One region of the Streptomyces sp. NPDC111802 genome, then DNA from elsewhere that is predicted to be linked to it. Evidence: riboswitches for the same ligand, from Rfam matches in the RefSeq annotation. Region 1 holds a riboswitch; each other region holds the start of a gene.
What was found. A riboswitch is a leader RNA that binds a small molecule or an ion and turns the genes downstream of it on or off. The one in region 1 is predicted to bind cyclic di-AMP.
Positions count from the first base shown of each region.

Region 2: another riboswitch for cyclic di-AMP. It lies ahead of ACZ7NC_RS17245 (M23 family metallopeptidase); the one in region 1 lies ahead of ACZ7NC_RS01035 (M23 family metallopeptidase).
Region 3: another riboswitch for cyclic di-AMP. It lies ahead of ACZ7NC_RS15305 (M23 family metallopeptidase); the one in region 1 lies ahead of ACZ7NC_RS01035 (M23 family metallopeptidase).

Region 1 is NZ_JBVKCZ010000001.1:223,794-227,035, reverse strand. It holds gene ACZ7NC_RS01040 (GntR family transcriptional regulator) at 179-874, opposite strand; gene ACZ7NC_RS01035 (M23 family metallopeptidase) at 1,058-1,843, opposite strand; cyclic di-AMP (ydaO/yuaA leader) riboswitch at 1,857-2,019, opposite strand; gene ACZ7NC_RS01030 (M16 family metallopeptidase) at 2,243-3,242, opposite strand, start outside.
Region 2 is NZ_JBVKCZ010000013.1:202,750-205,991, reverse strand. It holds gene ACZ7NC_RS17250 (aldo/keto reductase) at 1-69, opposite strand, end outside; gene ACZ7NC_RS17245 (M23 family metallopeptidase) at 273-1,301, opposite strand; cyclic di-AMP (ydaO/yuaA leader) riboswitch at 1,313-1,470, opposite strand; tRNA gene ACZ7NC_RS17240 (tRNA-Met) at 1,842-1,915, opposite strand; gene ACZ7NC_RS17235 (dihydrofolate reductase family protein) at 2,050-3,183, opposite strand.
Region 3 is NZ_JBVKCZ010000012.1:65,486-68,727, forward strand. It holds gene ACZ7NC_RS15300 (alpha-galactosidase) at 1-883, shown strand, start outside; cyclic di-AMP (ydaO/yuaA leader) riboswitch at 1,191-1,348, shown strand; gene ACZ7NC_RS15305 (M23 family metallopeptidase) at 1,353-2,303, shown strand; gene ACZ7NC_RS15310 (SGNH/GDSL hydrolase family protein) at 2,591-3,242, shown strand, end outside.

The sequences.
Region 1 (3,242 bases):
GGGTATCCGTAGCGAACGGTGAAGCCGCGCCCGCCTTTCCGGCGGGCGCGGCTTCGCTGTTTTCGATCGGCGGCCATGATTTTGCCGCAGGCCGTCACGAGAATTAACGGCACACCCGAAAAAGGGCAGCGGAAATTCACCGCCGCCAAATATCTCCTCTTTGTATACGGCGCGCTTGTTAATGCCGCAGGCTCGGCATGTTTACGGGATGTTGCGAATTCCTCACACGCTCCGTGCGCTCTCCGCCGGAGCCGAACCGCAGCCGGTGCCCGGGGAGCCCGCGCTCGGTGTGCAGCGCTGTGATCGCGCGGGCGCGTTCGCCGTCGCCGCGCGCCACCGCGTCCACGATCGCGCCGTGCTCGGTCCAGGACTCCACGGGGTTGGCCGGTGCCTCCACCGCGTACATCCAGGCGATCTTGTGGCGCAGCTGGGTCAGCACCGAGGTCAGGCCGGGGCTGCCGCAGGCCTGGGCCAGCGTCTCGTGGAACCAGTTGCCCAGGGAGCGCAGATCCTCGCTGTTTCCGCGCCTGGCCCGCTCCTGGCCCAGCCTGACCAGGCCGCGCAGGACCTTCAGATGGGCCTCGGTGCGCCGCTGGGCGGCCCGGGAGGCACCGAGCGGCTCCAGGAGGGTGCGCATCTCCAGCAGGTCGGCGGCCTCCTGCTCGGTCGGTTCGGCGACGCACGCGCCCGCGTGCCGACGGGTCACGACGAAGCCCTCCGCCTCCAGGGTCCGCAGAGCCTCCCGGACGGGGACGCGGGAGACGCCGTAGCGGCGGGCGAGGACTTCCTCGGTGAGTCGGCCGCCACGCTCGTAGACACCGGCGACGATGTCGTCCCGGATCGCCGTGCACACCGAATGCGCCGGAATACGCATGACCGACCTCCGCTTTAATCCCCGTGAAACGTCGACGAATGACGTGTTCGCAGTGACTCTATGGCAACCGGCCGGAATTTCCGACGGGGGGCCGGAATCCATGGATATTTTTTGGTCAGCGGATCGGTTCGGAAACCGAAAGCCCCGGCTCGGGAGCCGGGGCTTCGGGGAGGTGCGACGCCGTCAGACGTTCACGCCGTGCGAGCGCAGGTAGGCGACGGGGTCGATGTCGGAGCCGTACTCCGGCGTGGTGCGGGCCTCGAAGTGCAGGTGCGGCCCTGTGACGTTGCCGGTGGCGCCGGACAGGCCGATCTGCTGTCCGGGGGTGACGGTCTGACCGACCGAGACGCCGATGGACGACAGATGGCCGTACTGGGTGTACGTGCCGTCGTTCATCTTGATCACGATGTTGTTGCCGTACGACCCGCCCCAGCCGGCCTCGACGACGGTGCCGGAGGCGACCGCGTGGACGGAGGTGCCGCTGGCGGCGTGGAAGTCGATGCCGGTGTGGCTGCCGGAGGACCAGATGGCTCCGCCGGACTTGTAGCCCGTGGAGACATACGAGTTGGCGATCGGGGCGACGTAGGACAGCAGGCGCTTGCGCTCGGCCTCACGGGCGGCGCGCTCCTTGGCCGCGCGCTCCTGCTTGGCCTTCTCGGCCGCCTTCAGACGCGCGGCCTCCACGGCGGCCTTCTTCGCGGCGGCGGCCTGCTCGGCGGCCCGCTCCTGGGCTGCGGCCTGGGCGTCGAGCTGGTCGGCGATCGAGTTCTCGACGGTGATGACCGGTATGAGGCCGGTCTGCTCCGCGGCGGGTTCGGCGGCGAGCGCCGGAGCGGCCAGGGTGCCTATGACACCGGTGGCGGTGAGCGCGGCGACGCCGGCCGCGCGGGCGGTGGTGCGTTCGAACCGGCTGGGACGACGATGCTTCCCGGTGGGGCGGTTCTTCCCGGTGGCGCAGGTGAACGCCATGGAGTGGCTGATCCTTTCCTTCCTTCTCGCCTACCGGGTTAGCTGACGGGTTCGGAGCAGGAAGGTCTCCTACGGACCCCCTCGCGCTTGCGCGGGCGTCCGATTCACCCCAGGGACTTCGATGGGTCCCCGGCTCCCCTGGCTCGCGCCGTACGGGGACTCGGCGATGGCTGTCCGGTGCCGCGGGTGCGGCGCACTGCCTGACGGACAGCCCGGAAGACGCTAAACGGGGCATCTTTCAATCCCCAAACGGATCAGGGCTTTTGTAGCGCATCCCACAGGCCAGACAGGCAACCTCTCCTCAATTCGGGCATACCTCTCGGCAATTCGGGCACAAAGGGGCCCTGGTGACTCTTTCGTCACCAGGGCCCCTCCGCACGCGTGGCGTCGTAAGTCCGGCTACTCGGCTGCCACGACGGTGACTTCGCCGATGCCGAGGGCCTCGACGGGCCCCCGGATCTCGGCCGCGTCGCCGACGAGGATCGTCACCAGACGGTCAACCGGGAAAGCGCTCACGGCCGCGGCGGTGGCCTCGACGGTGCCGGTGGCGGCGAGCTGCTGGTACAGCGTGGCCTGGTAGTCGTCGGGCAGGTGCTGCTCGACCTGGTCCGCCAGCGTGTTCGCCACGGAGGCGGCGGTCTCGTACTTCAGCGGTGCCACCCCGACGAGGTTCTGCACGGCGAAGTCCCGCTCGGCGTCGGTCAGCCCCTCGGCGGCGACACCGCGCAGGACCTTCCAGAGGTCGTCCAGAGCCGGGCCGGTGTTCGGGGTGTCGACGGAGCCGCTGATGGCGAGCATCGCCGCGCCCGTGCCGTCCGGGGCGGAGCGCAGGACCTGCCCGAACGCGCGCACGCCGTAGGTGTAGCCCTTCTCCTCGCGCAGGACCTTGTCCAGGCGGGAGGTGAGGGTGCCGCCGAGGCAGTACGTGCCGAGCACCTGCGCGGGCCACACACGGTCGTGCCGGTCGGGGCCGACACGGCCGATGAGCAGCTGCGTCTGGACCGCGCCGGGACGGTCCACGATGACGACGCGCCCGGTGTCGTCCGCGGTCACCGGCGGAACGGGCCGCGGCTCGGCCGGGGAGCCGGTCCAGGCGCCCAGGGTGTCACCGAGCAGCGCGTCGAGGTCGACTCCGGTGAGGTCGCCGACGACCACCACGGTGGAGGTGGCGGGGCGTACATGCCGCTCGTAGAAGGCGCGTACGCCCGCGGAGTCGATGCCGGCGACGGTGTCCTCGGTGCCCTGGCGCGGGCGGGACATGCGCGAGGTGGCCGGGAACAGCTCCTTGGAGAGCTCCTTGGCGGCACGGCGCGAGGGGTTGGCCAGCTCGTGCGGGATCTCGTCGAGCCGGTTGCGCACCAGGCGCTCGACCTCGTTGTCGTCGAACGCGGGCGCCCTG
Region 2 (3,242 bases), on a different contig from region 1:
GACGTTGCCGCCGAGGCAGAGCGGGTGGACCTCGAGGTCGGAGGAGCCGAGCTTGCGAAGAGAAGTCATGTTCTACGTCAACTGCCGTGCCGGAGCCGATCATTCCGAGCTTGCGACAAAGTCCCGGTAAACACTCCTGGCACACCGAAAACCGGCAGCCCTGACGTCGGGGGGACGCCGTCAGGACTGCCGGGGGTTCAGAAGTGGACGCCTCTCAAGGACCTCAAGGGACTCAGGACCTCAGGGTCTCGTGGCCTCAGGACCTCACGACCTCAGGGCGTGAGGCCCTTGCCCTGCAGCCACGCCATCGGGTCGATGCCGTTCGTGGCGCCGTCGGGGTGCACCTCGAGGTGCAGGTGGGCGCCGGTCACATTGCCCGTGGCACCAACGCGGCCGATGACGTCGCCCGTGTTGACCTTCTGGCCCACGCTGACGCTGATCGAGGACTGGTGCGCGAACCAGAGCTCGGTGCCGTCGTCGAGGGTGATCTCGGTCTTGTAGCCGTACGAGCCGTCCCAGCCGGCGAAGGTGACCGTGCCGGAGTGGATCGCCTTGATCAGCGTGCCGGTGGGGGCGGCGAAGTCGAGGCCGGTGTGGTACCCGGAGGACCAGTAGGCGCCGGCCTGACCGAAGGTCGAGGTGATGGTGTACGAGGAGGTCGGCAGCGTGTACTGCTTGGCCAGCTCGGCGAGGCGCTCGGCCTCGGCCTTCTTGCGGGCCTCCTCCTCGGCGGCGGCCTTCGCGGCGGCGGCCTTCTCCTTGGCCTCCTGCTCCGCCTTGGCGGCGGCCGCGGCGGCCTCCTTCTCGGCGGCGGCAACGGCAGCGGCGGCGGCCTTGCTGTCGATCTGGTCCTGCTGGAGCTCGGCCTGCGCGATGATCCGGCTGCGCAGCGCCTCGCCGGCGTCGGAGCCGCTCTGAGCGGTCTGCTCGGTGGCCTCGCCCATGGTGCTGAGGGCGGTGGCCGTGTCCTCGGCGGCCTCGGAGGAGTCGTCGTCGGAGATCAGCGGCAGGTCGGGCATGGTGATGGCGACCGGCGGCTTGCCGCTGTTCGCGCTGGCCATGCCGCCCGCGCCGACGGCGGCTATGACGCCTACGCCGAGAACCGTGGAGCTGCGGGCGAGTCCCCCGCCGCGCTGCTTGGAGACGCGGTGCCTGCCACGAACGGGACGAATGGACTCCGCGGTGGGGTTCCACTCCTCGAACGGGCCCTCGTCGGTGCGGTAGCTGTCGTAGCCGAAGGTGTCGGTGGTGCGCTGGCTCGGCACGAACGGGGCTTGCGGAGCAGGCCGGTTTGACGCCACGTGGGCGTACTCCTTTCCTTCCTTCTCGCCTACCGGGTTAGCTGACGGGTTCGGAGCAGGAAGGTCTCCTACGCGCGTATACCAACCGTGCTTCCACGGCGGAATCCGTGCGATTCACCCCAGGGTGGTGGTTCCCCGGCTCCCTTGCGGGACTCGGCGCGTGCGCACGGAGCCGCCTCTTGTGACGGCTGGGACGACCGCGCTGCGTTATCGAACGTTAATAGACGCGGGGTGCGGATTCCAAGCTGTTCCACTTGATCATTAACGATTCTCGCCTGGACTTACGGGTCATCAGTGGCCCAAATCGGGCGAGTTGGCCAAGGCTCAGGAATCACACAGGTATTGACGGTATGTCAGTTGTTATGCGGAGGGCGCTCGCCCGATCACATCTGGTGACAACGATCAAGGTCACCTGCAGAAGGGGGCGCCGGTGAAGTCCGTGGGCGTGAGGTGGTCGTACACGGCAGCCGGACGGCCGGGCGTGCCGGCCGGGAAAACACTCAGGGCCGGAACTGATCAGTTCCGGCCCTGAGCCTTCAGTAGCGGGGACAGGATTTGAACCTGCGACCTCTGGGTTATGAGCCCAGCGAGCTACCGAGCTGCTCCACCCCGCGTCGTTGAATCCATAGTACGCCATCCGCAGGACCCGAAGCACACGCCTTTCTTTCAGGGCCGGAGCGGGGGTCTGGGGGCGCGGCCCCCAGGGACGGGACGGGCAAGGGCGGCGGGGGCGAGAAGAAGCCCGGCCTCAGCCCAGCAGATGCCCGTTCGGTGCCATCGCCCGCTCCTCGTACTCCGCGAGCACCACCACATCCACGCCCTCCCCCGCCAGCACCCCGCTCCCATCGGCTCCGACCACGAACGTGTCCGGCTCCCGCCAAGCCGTCACCACCCTGCGCACCCCCGCCTCAAGAATCAGCCGCGCACACGGCACCGGCCGCGACGCACGCCGCGTACAAGGCTCCAGGCTGCTGTACACCGTCGCCGACGCCAGCCTCGGATCCCCCGCCGGGATCTTCGCCAGCGCCGCCTCCTCCGCATGCACCACGGGATCACCGCCCTCCCTGGAGTACCCGCGCGCCAGTTCCGTCCCGTCGGCCGCCACCACCACCGCCCCGACGCTGAACGCCGTCTTTGAGGGCGGGCACTGCGCCGCCAGCTCGCACGCCAGCCCCAGCCAGTGCCGATCCGCGGCGGAGGGAAGCTCACCGGCACCCGGCGCCGTCGGCTCGTAACGCATCAGCACCACGTCCTCGATCCGCCGCGTCTCGACCAGTCGCAGCCGTCCACCCTGATACCCACCCGGCCCGAACAGCCGCGGCGCCCGCGCATCCCCCACGAACAGCGGCGCCAGCACCAGCTGCAACTCGTCCGCCAGCCCCTGCTGGATCAGCTGGGTGTGGATCTTGCCGCCCCCCTCGACCATCAGCCGCTCGACGCCGCGCACCTCACGCAGATGCGCCAGCAGGGGCCGCCAGTCCAGTTCATCGCCCAGCGCGACGACGTCCGCTTCGACCGGCGCCCGCCGCAGCCGCTCCGCGCCCTTCGCCGTCGTATAGACGATCTTGTCGCCGCCCGTGTGCCAGAAGTTCGCGGCCGGATCCAGCTCGCCCGTCGCGCTGACCGTGACCTTCAACGGATACTCCGGCTTCCCCGCCGCCACCCGCGCGGCCCGCCGTTCGGCCGAGTTCACCAGCAGCCGCGGGTTGTCCGCCCGGATCGTGCCGGCACCGATCAGAATCGCGTCCACGGAGGCCCGCACCTCGTCGACCCGGTCGAAGTCGGCCGGGCTGGACAGCAGCAGGCGGTCGGGAGTCGTGTCGTCGAGGTAGCCGTCCAGGGAGACGGCGGCGGACAGCAGGACGTAGGGGTACGACGGCATGGGCGCGCTCTCCGACTCTACGGTCTGGCTATACGGTCTGGGTCTTGGTTCAACTTTGA
Region 3 (3,242 bases), on a different contig from region 1:
GGTGCAGCACCAAACAGGACGAAAGCGTACGGAATTCCGCAATCAGCTCGTACTGAACCTCGCCCGCGACGACGTCCAGGAGTATCTCTGGGAACAGCTCGACGGGCTCCTCTCCAGCGCCCCGATCGACTATGTGAAGTGGGACTTCAACCGCTGCTTCTCCGACGCCGGCTGGCCCGGTGAGCCGTATCCGCAGCGCTTGTGGGTCGACCATGTGCGTGCCCTGTACGGTCTGCTCGACCGGCTGCGCGCCGCTCACCCCGGTGTCGCCTTCGAGTCCTGCTCGGGCGGCGGCGGACGGATCGACCTCGGCGTGCTCGGCCGTACCGACCAGGTGTGGACCTCGGACAACACCGACCCCCTCGACCGGCTCGCCATCCAGCACGGCTTCAGCCAGATCCACCCGCCCCGGGCCATGGCGGCCTGGGTCACCGACAGTCCGAACGCCATGCTCAACCACCGCGCCAGCTCACTGCGCTTCCGCTTCGTCAGCGCCATGGCGGGGGTGCTCGGCGTCGGCGGCGACCTGGAGCGGTGGACCGAGGAGGAGCTGGCCGAGGCCCGGGAGTGGGTGACGCTCTACAAGGAGATCCGCCCCCTGGTGCAGCGCGGTGACCTCTACCGGCTGCGGCCCCCGCGCGGCGGACTGAGCGCGGTGCAGTACGTGCTCGGGGACGAGACGGTCGTCCTCGCCTGGCTCCAGGCCCAGAGCTATGGCGAGCCCCTGCCGGCCCTGAGGCTGCGCGGTCTCGACCCGACAGGTGCGTATGAATGCCTTGAAACGGGCGAAATTCACCGAGGTGCCGTACTGGTGCATCACGGACTAAGTGCCCGTCTGTGTGGCGATCTGGATGCGACGGTTATTCGCCTCCGTCGCATCTAGGTGTTCTGTCCGAATTGACTACTTCATTCCAACTCGCTCTGGAGTGAAGGGAGGTGGAGCAGGGTCACGTGAGGAGCGTCATATTCGTGACCGTGCGTCGCCCGTCATGTCCACGTAATTCACATGTTTTTCATGGGGCTTTGAGTCGGACGGCATACCAAGAATTCACTCACGGTGACCGGTAATTCCCACAAGGGATCAACAGGAACGCATTCGGACGGAACCTCTCACTTGTTCCCATGCGTCTTCCTCGCTTACGTTCGCCACCAATCCGGACGGACGCCTAATCCTGCCGCCGACCGGATCCCGCGCTAACTCACCCGTCCACGGCAGGAGCGGGGGACCCACAGGTACAACCGCCTGTTCCGGTCTCCGGAACGGCTTGGGGTCAAGTCGCGTCCCGACGCGGCCGGGCATCTCCAGCCCGCACCCGACAGCTCACCTCGCAGGCGCCGGAGAGGAATTCGCCATGCCCGCGAAGGGTAAGCATCGCCGCCCGAAGCCCTTGCGCTTCACCCGCTCCATAGCCGTCGCCGGAACCGGCGGCGCCGCTCTCGCTCTCCCGCTCATGGGGGCCACCGGCGCCCACGCCGCTCCCTCGCAGTCCGTTTCGGAAAAGGCCGTTCAGTCCCTTCCCGCCGCCGGCCAGAAGGCGGTTGAGAAGAAGGCCGCCGAGAAGAAGACCGGCGTGCGGACCTATTCGGTGAGGGTGGGCGATTACCTTTCGAAGATCGCCGACAAGGAGAATGTCAGCGGCGGCTGGAAGCGGCTCTACGCCGACAACCGCGCGGCGGTCGGCGACGACCCGTCGCTGATCCACCCCGGTCTGAAGCTCACGATCGGTGGCAAGAAGGCCACGACGAGCACCCCCAAGTCCTCGTCGTCCGCCCCGTCCTCCGCCTCGTCGAAGAAGTCCTCGAAGCCCTCGTCGAAGCCGTCCTCGAACGACTCGAGCGCCTCGAAGTCCGCCGCGAAGACGACCTCGGCCGCCGGGACCGCAAGCACCGCCAACGGGTTCTCCGCCCCGCTCACCGGCGCGACCCTCGGCACCGGATACAAGGTGGCGGGCAGCATGTGGTCCAGCGGCTACCACACCGGTGTCGACTTCGCCGCCGCGACCGGCACCCCGCTCAAGGCGGTCGGCGCGGGCACCGTCGTCTCCGCCGGCTGGGGTGGCGCGTACGGCAACCAGGTCGTCATCCAGCTCGCCGACGGCTACTACGCGCAGTACGCCCACCTGTCCTCGCTCTCCGTCTCGGCCGGCCAGACCGTGACCGCGGGCCAGCAGGTCGGCCTCTCCGGCGCGACCGGCAACGTGACCGGCCCGCACCTGCACTTCGAGATCCGCACCACGCCGGACTACGGCTCGGACGTGGACCCGGTCGCCTACCTCCGCTCCAAGGGCGTTGCCATCGGCTGACGGCCGCCCGCGCGAAAGCCACCTGCCTGACACGCAACCGAAGGCCGGACCTCGATCCCCGGGTCCGGCCTTCGGTGTGTCCACGGTCCAGTGGCCGTGCCCCGGAGGCCGATGACAGTCATCACCCGCTCAACACCCCTGCTCAGAGGGTTATTCCAGGTTTGGTCAACACTTGGGGAGTGGCTTATCTCACCGCTCGTCAACCTCTTCCTACGGTCGCGTAGGTCACATTCAAAGGTGAATCATGTCCCGATGTGGCAGACGATTCGAAGAGTGACAGCAGATCAGTGATCGGGTCGTACGTCGCGGTGGGGGACAGCTTCACCGAGGGCGTCGGCGACCCCGGCCCCGACGGGGCGTTCGTCGGCTGGGCGGACCGGTTCGCGGTCCTGCTCGCGGACCGGCGTCCCGAGGGCGACTTCGACTACACCAACCTCGCCGTGCGCGGCAAACTGCTCGACCAGATCGTCGAGGACCAGCTTCCCAAGGCCGTCGAACTGGCCCCGGACCTGGTCTCGTTCTGCGCGGGCGGCAACGACATCATCCGGCCGGGCACCGACCCCGACGAGGTGGCCGAGCGCTTCGAGCGGGCGATCGCCCGGCTCACCTCCGCCGTCGGCACCGTCATGGTGACGACCGGCTTCGACACCCGTGGCGTACCCGTGCTGAAGCATCTGCGCGGCAAGATCGCCACGTACAACGGTCATGTGCGGGCCATCGCCGACCGGTACGGCTGCCCGGTGCTCGACCTGTGGTCCCTGAAGACGGTTCAGGACCGCCGGGCCTGGGACGGCGACCGGCTTCACCTGTCTCCCGAGGGGCACACGCGCGTGGCGCTTCGCGCGGGCCAGGTCCTCGGGCTGGAGATCCCCGCCGACCCGGACCAGCCCTGGCCGCCGCTCCCGCCCCGCGGCACCCTTGAGGTTCGCCGGGACGACG